DNA from 3 places in the Micromonospora sp. genome. Region 3 is predicted to be linked to each of the others. Evidence: riboswitches for the same ligand, from Rfam matches in the RefSeq annotation. Region 3 holds a riboswitch; each other region holds the start of a gene.

Region 1 (3,269 bases), on a different contig from region 3:
CGCGTTGGCGGACTTCGTGGCCGCCCACCGGGGGGTGGAGTTCTATCTCGAACCCGAGACGACCGCCACCGACACCACGGTGGTGGCGATCGCGCACGACGGGGAGTGGATCCGCCGCCGCACCGGCTCCCCACGTACGGCGGCCAAGCTGGCCCACCGGCACGCGGTGCCACTCTACGAGGCGGCGAAGACCGGATACCCGGAGCGGATGCGGGCCTGGAACCGGGCCCACCCCGAGCGTCGCCTCCGCTGACCCCGCAGCCGCGCGTGCAGCGTGGCCGGGGTGGTGGCCCCCGTGGGATGTCGGCCCGTGGGATGTGGGTCCGTGGGGGTGCGGCCACGGCGGCGGGTGCGACCGCCGGCCGCCCCGGTCGCCTGCCACTGCGGGGCAGGGGTGTGGGGGTATGTCGTCGCGGGCCCTTTCGAGCTGATGACGGTGACGGATCGGCCCCGCGGGGTGGGACGACCCGTACCGCCAGGTCGGGGGTGGCCGGGGTGGCGCGGCACCGGATGGGCCTGTGACCGGAGGGCCTGCGGCACCGGAGGGGGCGGCCCCGTGGCACCGGGCCGGGGCCGCCGCCCTCAGGCTGCCCCGGCCCCGGGGTGTCGGGGGGCCCTACCCGGCGCGACAACCGTCCGGTCAGGTCGGCCGTGCCGGTCCCGAGTCGTTGACATCATCAGCTCGACAGCGTGCGAGAGAGGTGTCCCGACCGACCAGGGCCGTGCCGCCCGGATCAGCTCCGTGCCGCCCAGTTCCGCGCCGTCGCGGGGCCGGTGGCCGCCGTTGACCTCGGGGTGAGGAGTGTGGCAGCATTCGCGGCCTGACGGCAGTGAAGGAAGTCGGTGCGATTCCGACGCGGTCCCGCCACTGTCACCGGGGAGCGATCCCCCCTCGTGGGTCACGACCGTGCGTGCACGGTTGGAAGGCCGGGGGTGAGCGTCGATCCGGGAGCCAGGATACTTCGGCCGTCGGAGAACCCCAGGGCGTGGACACCCGAGGAGGAACCGATGACGCACAGCGTCACTGCCGACCCGATCACGGTCGGTGATTTCCGCATCACCGTCGAGCCCGCGCCGCCGCGCGCTCCCACCTCTCCCACCGTCGCCGGCCGTCGCCGGGGCGGTCGGCCTGCCACGTACCGCTGACGGCCGGTCCGGGTGCCCCGCCGCCGGCGGGGTGCGTCGGACCTCCGCCGCCGCTGACCGGCGTCCCTCCCGCCCCGCTCGGCCCGGCCCCGTGGTCGAGCCGGACGTCACTCTCCGGAGCCGAACGTGCGCATCCTGCTGCTGTCCACCGCCGACACCGATCTGCTCGCCGCCCGCGCCAGCGCCGCCGACTACCGTCTCGCCAACCCCACCCGGGTCGACGTGGCCGCCGTGCCGGCCCTGCTCGACGGTGTCGACCTGGCCGTCGTACGGCTGCTCGGCGGGCGGCAGGCGTGGCCGGACGGCCTCGCGGCGGTGCTCGGCTCCGGCGTCCCCACGATCGTGCTCGGCGGCGAGGCGGTGCCCGACGCGGAGCTGATGGCGGCCTCCACGGTGGCCTCCGGGGTGGCCACCGAAGCGCTGTCCTACCTGGTCGAAGGGGGCGCGGACAACCTCGCCCAGCTCGCCCGGTTCCTCTCCGACACCGTCCTGCTCACCGGTGAGGGCTTCGACCCGCCCACCCCCACCCCGCCCTACGGCATCCTCGACCACCACCGCCCGTCCACCCCGGTCGACGGGGCGGACCCGGTGGCCGGGCCGCAGGACGGCGGCGGGCGGCCCACGGTGGGGATCGTGTTCTACCGGGCGCACGCGCTGGCCGGCAACACCGGTTTCGTGCAGACCCTGGCCGACGCGGTCGACGCGGCCGGCGGCGAACCGCTGCCGATCTTCTGCGGATCGCTGCGCGGGCTCACCCCCGGCGACGGGCCGCTGGACCTCTTCGCCCGCTGCGACGCGCTCGTCGTCACCGTCCACGCCGCCGGGGGGACGGTCGCCGCCGATGCCTCCGGCGGGGGCGACGAGGACGCCTGGGACGTCGGCGCGCTCGCCGCCCTCGATGTGCCGGTGATCCAGGCGCTCTGCCTGACCAGCACCCGGGAGCAGTGGGCGGCCAGCGACGCCGGACTGTCCCCGCTCGACGCGGCCATGCAGGTGGCCATCCCCGAGTTCGACGGTCGGATCGTCACCGTGCCGTTCTCGTTCAAGCGGATCGACGCCGACGGGCTGTCGGTCTACGCCGCCGACGCCGAGCGGGCCGCCCGGGTCGCCGGGATCGCCGTCCGGCAGGCCCGGCTGCGCCACCTGCCCAACGCCACGAAGCGGGTGGCGGTCGTGCTCAGCTCCTACCCGACGAAGCACTCCCGGGTCGGCAACGCCGTCGGCCTGGACACCCCCGCCTCGGCGGTCCGGCTGCTCGCCGCCCTCGCCGACGCCGGATACCACCTCGGCGACGCGCCGCCCCCCACCGACGGGGACGCGCTGATCCACGCGTTGATCGCCGCCGGGGGCCACGACGTCGAGTGGCTCACCCCGGAACAGTTGGCCGCCGCCGAGGCCCGGGTGCCGGGGGACACCTACCGGCGCTGGTTCGACCAGGTGCCGGTCGACCTGCGGGACCGGATGCGGGAACACTGGGGTGAGCCACCCGGCCAGCTCTACACCGACGACGGGGACATCGTCCTGGCCGGGCTGCGGTTCGGCAACGTCACCCTGCTGATCCAGCCGCCGCGCGGCTTCGGCGAGAACCCGATCGCCATCTACCACGACCCCGACCTGCCACCCAGCCACCACTACCTGGCCGCGTACCGGTGGCTGGCCGCGCCGGTCGCCGACGGCGGCTTCGGCGCCGACGCGGTGGTGCACCTCGGTAAACACGGCACCCTGGAATGGCTGCCCGGTAAGGGACTCGGCCTGGCCGCCGACTGCGCCCCCGACGCCGTCCTCGGTGACCTGCCGCTGGTCTACCCGTTCATCGTCAACGACCCCGGCGAGGGCACCCAGGCCAAGCGGCGGGCGCACGCCGTCGTGGTCGACCACCTGGTGCCCCCGATGGCCCGCGCCGAGACCTACGGCGAACTGGCGAAACTCGAACAGCTGCTGGACGAGTACGCCACCGTGCAGGCCCTCGACCCGGCGAAGGTGCCGGTGGTCCGGGGGCAGATCTGGGAGCTGGTGCGCGCCGCCGAACTCCACCACGACCTGCACACCGAGGCGATGCCCGCCGCCGACGACTTCGACGACTTCGTGCTGCACCTCGACGGCTACCTGTGCGAGGTCAAGGA
Region 2 (3,269 bases), on a different contig from region 3:
TGCGCATCATCCGCCCGTACAGGTCCCGGGCCTTCACCGTGCGGACCGCCTTCTTCTCGGCGACCCGGTACGCGGCGTCGAACTCCTCGCCGTACAGGTCGGGCAGCTCCGGGGCGTCCGACGGGTCGATCAGCGACCAGTCGCCGTCGGCCTCGACCCGGCGCATGAACTCGTCGGGGATCCAGTTGGCCAGGTTGAGGTTGTGGGTGCGCCGGGCCTCCTCACCGGTGTTGTCCCGCAGCTCCAGGAACTCCTCGACGTCCGGGTGCCAGGGTTCCAGGTAGACGCAGGCCGCCCCCTTGCGCCGGCCGCCCTGGTTGACCGCCGCCACCCCGGCGTCGAGGGTCTTCAGGAACGGCACGATCCCGTTCGACCGGCCGTTGGTGCCCCGGATCAGCGCCCCCCGGCCGCGCACCCGAGACCAGGAGATGCCGATGCCGCCGGAGAACTTCGACAGCTTCGCCACCTGGTGGTAGCGCTCGTAGATGGAGTCCAGTTCGTCGCGCGGCGAGTCGACCAGGAAACACGACGACATCTGGGTGTGCCGGGTGCCCGAGTTGAACAACGTCGGGGAACTCGGCAGATAGGCCAGCGACGACATCAGCCGGTAGAACCCGACCGCCTCGTCGGGCGTGGTGGACAGCCCGCAGGCCACCCGCAGCAGCCAGTACTGCGGGGTCTCCACCACCAGCCGCGACTGCGGGTGCCGCAGCAGGTAGCGGTCGGCCACCGTACGCAGCCCGAAGTACTCGAACCGCAGGTCACCGGCCGGGTCGACGGCGTCGTCGAGTTGGCGTGCGTGCCGGGCCACGAACGCGGCGGTGTCGTCGGCGATCAGGCCGAGGCCGTGGGCGTTCCGGATGGACTCGCTGAACGAGGTCACCGCCTGCCCACGGACCTCCTCGTCCACGTAGGCGGCCAGCAGCCGGGACGCCAGGCGGGAGTACTGCGGTTCCGTGCCGATCAGCTCCGCCGCCGTCTGGATCGACAGCTTGTCCAGCTCGGCCGTGGTCGCCCCGTCGTAGAGGCCGCTGATCGTCCTGGTGGCCACCCGCAGCGGGTCGACCTCGTCCAGGTCGGTGGTCCACCGGGCGACGGCCGTGACGATCCGGTTGACGTCCACCGGCTCGGTGTCGCCGTCGCGCTTGCGGACCCGCATCGCGGGCCGGCGTGGCTCCGCGCCGTCGACGTCGGACGGTGGGCTCTGCGCTGTGCTCGTCATGACCTCTCCTCGCTGTCACCGATGGCCATCGGGACGCGGGAGGACGCCGACGGGCGCGGCACGGCGGCCGGCCCGGGTGCTGGCGTCGGTCGTCCCGCGCGACCTCCGACCGCCGCGCGCAGCAGCGCACGGCGCACTGGCAGGTCTTCGGACTCGTGGGCGTGACCGGGGTCGGTCGCCTACTGGCCGTCGCTTCCCGGACCTCGCGGTCCAGTGCTCGATGACGGCGGTCGTTCCCACTTACCGCTGCGGGGCAGTCCCGGATTTCCACCGGGTTCCCTGTTGCCTCGACCGGACCACCGGGCCCGGCCGAACCAGCTGCGTGGCACACCATATATGGCGTAGATGGGGGAGAGGCAACACTAGATGTCGCGTCGGCGTGTCGGATAACTCTCATCCGACCGCCCGGTGGCCCGCAGTGACGCCAGCAGCCGCAGCGCGTCGGCGTCGGCGCTGCCGGGCTCGGCGGTGAAGACCAGCATGACCGGGCCGGGGTTTCCGGGCAGCGGGTAGGTGTCCCAGTCCAGGACGATGTCACCGACCTCGGGGACCTGGAAGGTCTTGGTGCCGCTGACCGACCCGCGTACGTCGTGCCGGGCCCACAGCCGCCGGAACTCGGCGCTGCGGATGCTCAGCTCACCGACGACGGCGGTGGCCCGGGGGTGGGTGGGGTCCGTGGCCACGGCGGCGCGCATCATGCCGATGTAGTCCATGGCCTGCTGCTCCCAGGACGCGCAGCGCCGCACCGGGGTCGCCGCCTCGTCGAACATCAGCAGCAGCATGTTGAGCCGGTCCGGCGGGTGGTCCGCCGGATCGCCGAGCAGCGCCACCGCCCACGCGTTCCAGGCGAGCAGGTCCAGGTGCCGGCCGAGCACCACCGCCGGGGTGTCCAGCACCCGCAGCAGCCGCCTGGTGCTCTCCGGCACCCGCTCCGGACCGTGGTCGACCCGGGCGGGCGTCGGCCGGCGGGCGGCGCGGGCCAGGGTGAACAGGTGCCGGCGTTCCGCGTCGTCGAGGCCGAGCGCGGCGGCGAGCCCGTCCAGCACGTCGTCGGACGGGCGCACCTCCCGGCCCTGCTCCATCCGCTGGTAGTAGTCGGTGCTCAACCCGGCCAGCAGCGCCCGCTCCTCGCGGCGCAGCCCGGTGACCCGGCGTCGCCCGCCCGGCTCCAGGCCGACGTCACGGGGGTGCAACCGGGCGCGCCGGGCACGCAGGAAGTCACCGAGTTCACGGGCGTACGGACGGGTCATGTCGCCAGTGTGGCGCGGCCCGGACCGGCGTGGGTAGGTCTGCGGGACCTAGGCAACCGGGTGCGACCGGCCCCGCCCGGTCGGGCCCTAGCGTCGGTGGTCCGATCCGACCGTCAGGGAGCAGCAGATGACCTGGACCGCCGACCACATCCCCGACCAGCACGGCCGCACCGCCGTCGTGACCGGCGCGAACTCCGGCCTCGGCCTGGTCACCGCCACCGCCCTGGCCCGGCGGGGCGCCCGGGTCGTGCTCGCCGTGCGCGACACCGCCGCCGGCCGGCGGGCCGCCCACAGCATGGGCGGCGACGTCGAGGTACGCGAGCTGGACCTCGCCTCCCTGGCCTCGGTACGGGAGTTCGCGGCGGCCCAGGCCGCCCACCCTCCGGTGCTCGACCTGCTGGTCAACAACGCCGGCGCGGTGCTGCTCGGCCCGCGCCGCACCAGCGTGGACGGCCACGAGCTGCACCTCGCCACCAACCTGCTGGGCCATTTCGCGCTGACCGGTCTGCTGCTGGGCAACCTGGCCGCGGCGCGGGCGGCCCGGGTGGTCAGCCTCAGCTCGATCACCCACCGCAACGCACACCTGGACTTCGCCGACCTGATGGGCGAGCGCGTCTACCGGGGCTCCACCGCGTACGGCAGGTCCAAGCTCGCCACCACCGTCTTCGGCATCGAACTGGACCGCCGGCTGCGTGCCACCGGATCGCCGGTGCTCAGCGTGCTGGCCCATCCCGGTGTCACCCGCACCAACCTGACTCCCCGGGCCTGGTCCCACCAGGGTCGGCGCGGCCGGATGA
Region 3 (3,269 bases):
GTCGACCGGCGTGGCTGGTACGGCGGGCACGACGAGCTGACCCTGCGCGACGCCGACGGCACCGTGGTGGCGGTGTGGACCAGCCGGTGGACCTGGTTGGACGCCGGCGCCGGGGCACGACCCACACCGCGCACCGAGGCGCCCCCGGGCTTCGGCGGCGACTCGCCGCTGCTGCCGGAGCTGCCGCGACGACCCCGCAGCGGCGGAACCGAGACGGCGGCTTTCACCTTCAGCGACCGGGAGACGGATCTGAACGACCACGTCTTCTTCGCGTGCTACCTGGAGCGCGGCGAGAACGCGCTGGCCGACGCGGGGGTGCCGGCCGGCCGCACCGACACCAGCCGGTGCTGGTACCTGCGACCGGCGCAGGCCGGTCAGTCGATCACACCGGCGGTCACCGAGACCGCCCATGGGCACGTCGTCGAGCTGCGCTTCGGCGCGGGCGGCTTCCCGGCGGCGGTCTGCGAGTACGCCAGCATCGAGCGGTGACCGACCCGAGCCGGGGGAGGCCGGTCGGGATCGGACCGATGTCAGCCGCTCACCGCCGCCGGGATCGCCGCCGCGCTCACTCGCGGAACGCCTCGGTCGCGGCGGTCCGCCGGTTCCACATCGCGGCGGCCACCGGATCGCCCCAGCGCACGCAGAAGTCACGACACCGCAGGCACATCCGGACCATGGCCGCCTGCCGCTCGCCCCAGCCCGGACGCTCGCCGTAGCCGGTGAAGAGGTGATCGAGGTGATCGACCGCCAGGGGATGGTGCATCCGTACGATCCACTCGGTCCACGCGAGGTCCTCGACCGCCGGGCCGAGATGGCACAGCTCCCAGTCGATGACCGCCAGCACCTCGTCGACCGCCTCGTTCACCAGGATGTTCTGCGGGCCGAAGTCGCCGTGCACGATCACCTCGCCGGTGCCGGGAAGACCCGGCACCGTCGCGGGGTCGACGTCGGACAGCCGTCGCCGGGCCTGGCCGCACAGCCGCAGGACTGCAGCGGCGTGACCACCGTCCAGGGCGTCCTGCGCATGCCAACCGGCGACCTCCGCGACGGCAAGCTCGCCGTCGGGGGCCGCCCGGACCTCCGGGACGGGAAAGCTGCCGGCCAGCCCGGACAGTGCGGCCCGCTCGACCGTGAAGCGCTGTCCGGCATCGGGCCCCAGGTAGGACTTGCGCACCGTGCCGGCCACCCGGCTGGTCGCGTTGGTGTATCCGTGCGGCAGCCTCAGCTCCTCGTCGCCGGCCGTCTCGGTCATGCCGTTCTCCCTCTCCGTCGTTCGACGCGCCCGGACCGGACGGACCTCGCCGGCACCGGCTCGTACGGTCGCCGCGCCGCCGTCGCGGACCACGACATCACGTCCCGAAGCCACGGTCTCGAACACCGTGTCGCTGCGCAACGGGTCCGGCACCTCGACCCCGACGTGCTCCTCCCGCCGCACGGGAGTCCAGCGACCGAAGCGCGCCTCGTCGTAGGCCTGGCAGCCGGCCACCTCGGCGAGGACGTCGCACACCCCGGCGTCCCCGTGGACGCCGGAACACGGGGACCCGCTGCGTGTGCTGTCGGGTCGGGCCGTGGCCGGCCGGCGTCGGTGGTGCGGGTTAGCATCGGCGACGGCATGATCGTGCGAGGTGCCCCGCGCATGCGGGGAGAATCGGGAAGCCGGTGTGATTCCGGCACGGGCCCGCCGCGGTGACCGGGGAGCGACCGTCCAGGCGCGAGGAGCGCAGCCACTGGCCCAAGGGCTGGGAAGGCGGACGGGTAGGCGTTGATCCGGGAGTCCGAAGACCGGCCTCGCGTCGAGCGCCCACCCGTCGGGGGTGGGCCGAGCGCAGCGGGAGCCTGCCTGTGGAACTCTACGACGCCATCCACCGCCGCCGGGACGTCCGGGCCGAGTTCACCGGGGAGCCGGTGCCGGCCGACACCCTGCACCGGATTCTCGACGCCGCGCACGCCGCGCCCAGCGTCGGCAACTCGCAGCCGTGGGATTTCGTCCTGGTCCGGGACCCGGCCGTCCGTCGCCGGTTCCATCGGCACGTGCAGGCCGAGCGGGCGACGTTCGCCGCCACTCTGGACGGTGCGGCGGCCGAGCGGTTCGCGCGTATCAAGATCGACGGGGTGCTGGAGTCGACGCTGTCGGTGGTCGTCACCTACGACCCGCAGCGCGGCGGCCCGGCGGTGCTCGGGCGGCACGCCATCGCCGACGCGGGCCTCTACTCGGTCTGCCTGGCCATCCAGAACCTCTGGCTCGCCGCCACCGCCGAAGGGCTGGGCGTCGGGTGGGTGTCCTTCTACCGGGAGCCGTTCCTGGCCGAGCTGCTGGGTGTGCCGGCCGGAATCCGGCCGGTGGCCTGGCTCTGCGTCGGGCCGGTCACCCACCTGGAGGCCGTGCCCGATCTGGAGCGGCACGGGTGGCGGCGGCGCAGGCCCCTCACCGAGGCGATCCACCACGACCGGTGGCTACGGCGGGGGACCGACCAACCGAACAGCTAATTCGGGTACGTCGATGCGACAGCTAGGCTGGCGTCGCACTGAGTCATCGCTCGGCTACGTTGGGAGGAGTTTCATGCGTACCACCGTCAAGGTGTTGGCGGCGTCCGCGCTCGCCGCCCTGAGCCTCGCCGCCGCCGGCGCCACGCCGGCTCTCGCCGCCGCCCCGGCTCCCTTCTGCGAGTCCGGCGCGTCGCAGTTCTACTGCGACGCCAGCAGCACCGGCACGACGACCTGGAGCATCACCTGGTACTCCGGCAGTGTCGGCACCTTCACGACCGCCGGGCCGACTCTCTTCGCCACCTGCCCGGCCAGCAACCTCGGCCACCCCGTGCGGGCCAGCTACAGCTACGTCGACGGCGGCACCACCCAGTACAGCGGCACCACCCAGTTCATCTGCCGCAGCGGCTCCTGGCAGTCGGGCCGTCCCGCGACCGGCGTCCGCGCGGGTGACGCGCGTCCGCCGGACGGGCTCTGGTGTGACCACCACCCGGGCGTCGACGCCGGACTTTCCGGGACCACCGGCACCGACGACCGGACGCCGGTCACGTCGTGGTGATGGCCGCAGCTCGTGAGTAGCTGTACAGGATGTATCCCCGGTAGACGGCGGCGTGGAACAGGTAATGCGCGATGCCCACCATCTCACCGTCGCGCCGTGCGCAGATGCCCCGGATCTGTTCGCCGTCCACCAGGCGCTGCCACGTGCGTTCGTAGCCCTCGTCGTCGACCTCGGTCGCGGGTCGATCCGGCCGGCCCGCCCAGTGCGCGGGGAAACGCCGGGTCAA

What was found. Region 3 has a riboswitch for cobalamin ahead of bluB (5,6-dimethylbenzimidazole synthase). Riboswitches for the same ligand answer to the same signal wherever they lie in the genome.
Region 1: linked by a shared signal. The riboswitch ahead of cobN (cobaltochelatase subunit CobN) and the one ahead of bluB (5,6-dimethylbenzimidazole synthase) in region 3 are both predicted to bind cobalamin.
Region 2: linked by a shared signal. The riboswitch ahead of ACOJTC_RS15320 (ribonucleoside-diphosphate reductase subunit alpha) and the one ahead of bluB (5,6-dimethylbenzimidazole synthase) in region 3 are both predicted to bind cobalamin.

What each region holds. Positions count from the first base shown of each region.
Region 1 is NZ_JBMDWU010000452.1:3,488-6,756, reverse strand. Features, by position in the region: gene ACOJTC_RS24740 (hypothetical protein) at 1-253, shown strand, start outside; cobalamin riboswitch at 834-963, shown strand; gene cobN (cobaltochelatase subunit CobN) at 1,273-3,269, shown strand, end outside.
Region 2 is NZ_JBMDWU010000281.1:33,795-37,063, reverse strand. Features, by position in the region: gene ACOJTC_RS15320 (ribonucleoside-diphosphate reductase subunit alpha) at 1-1,222, opposite strand, end outside; cobalamin riboswitch at 1,343-1,556, opposite strand; gene ACOJTC_RS15315 (helix-turn-helix transcriptional regulator) at 1,585-2,472, opposite strand; gene ACOJTC_RS15310 (oxidoreductase) at 2,600-3,269, shown strand, end outside.
Region 3 is NZ_JBMDWU010000626.1:1,210-4,478, forward strand. Features, by position in the region: gene ACOJTC_RS32735 (hypothetical protein) at 1-489, shown strand, start outside; gene ACOJTC_RS32740 (phosphotransferase) at 566-1,507, opposite strand; cobalamin riboswitch at 1,607-1,806, shown strand; gene bluB (5,6-dimethylbenzimidazole synthase) at 1,843-2,487, shown strand; gene ACOJTC_RS32750 (hypothetical protein) at 2,561-3,043, shown strand; gene ACOJTC_RS32755 (GNAT family N-acetyltransferase) at 3,030-3,269, opposite strand, start outside.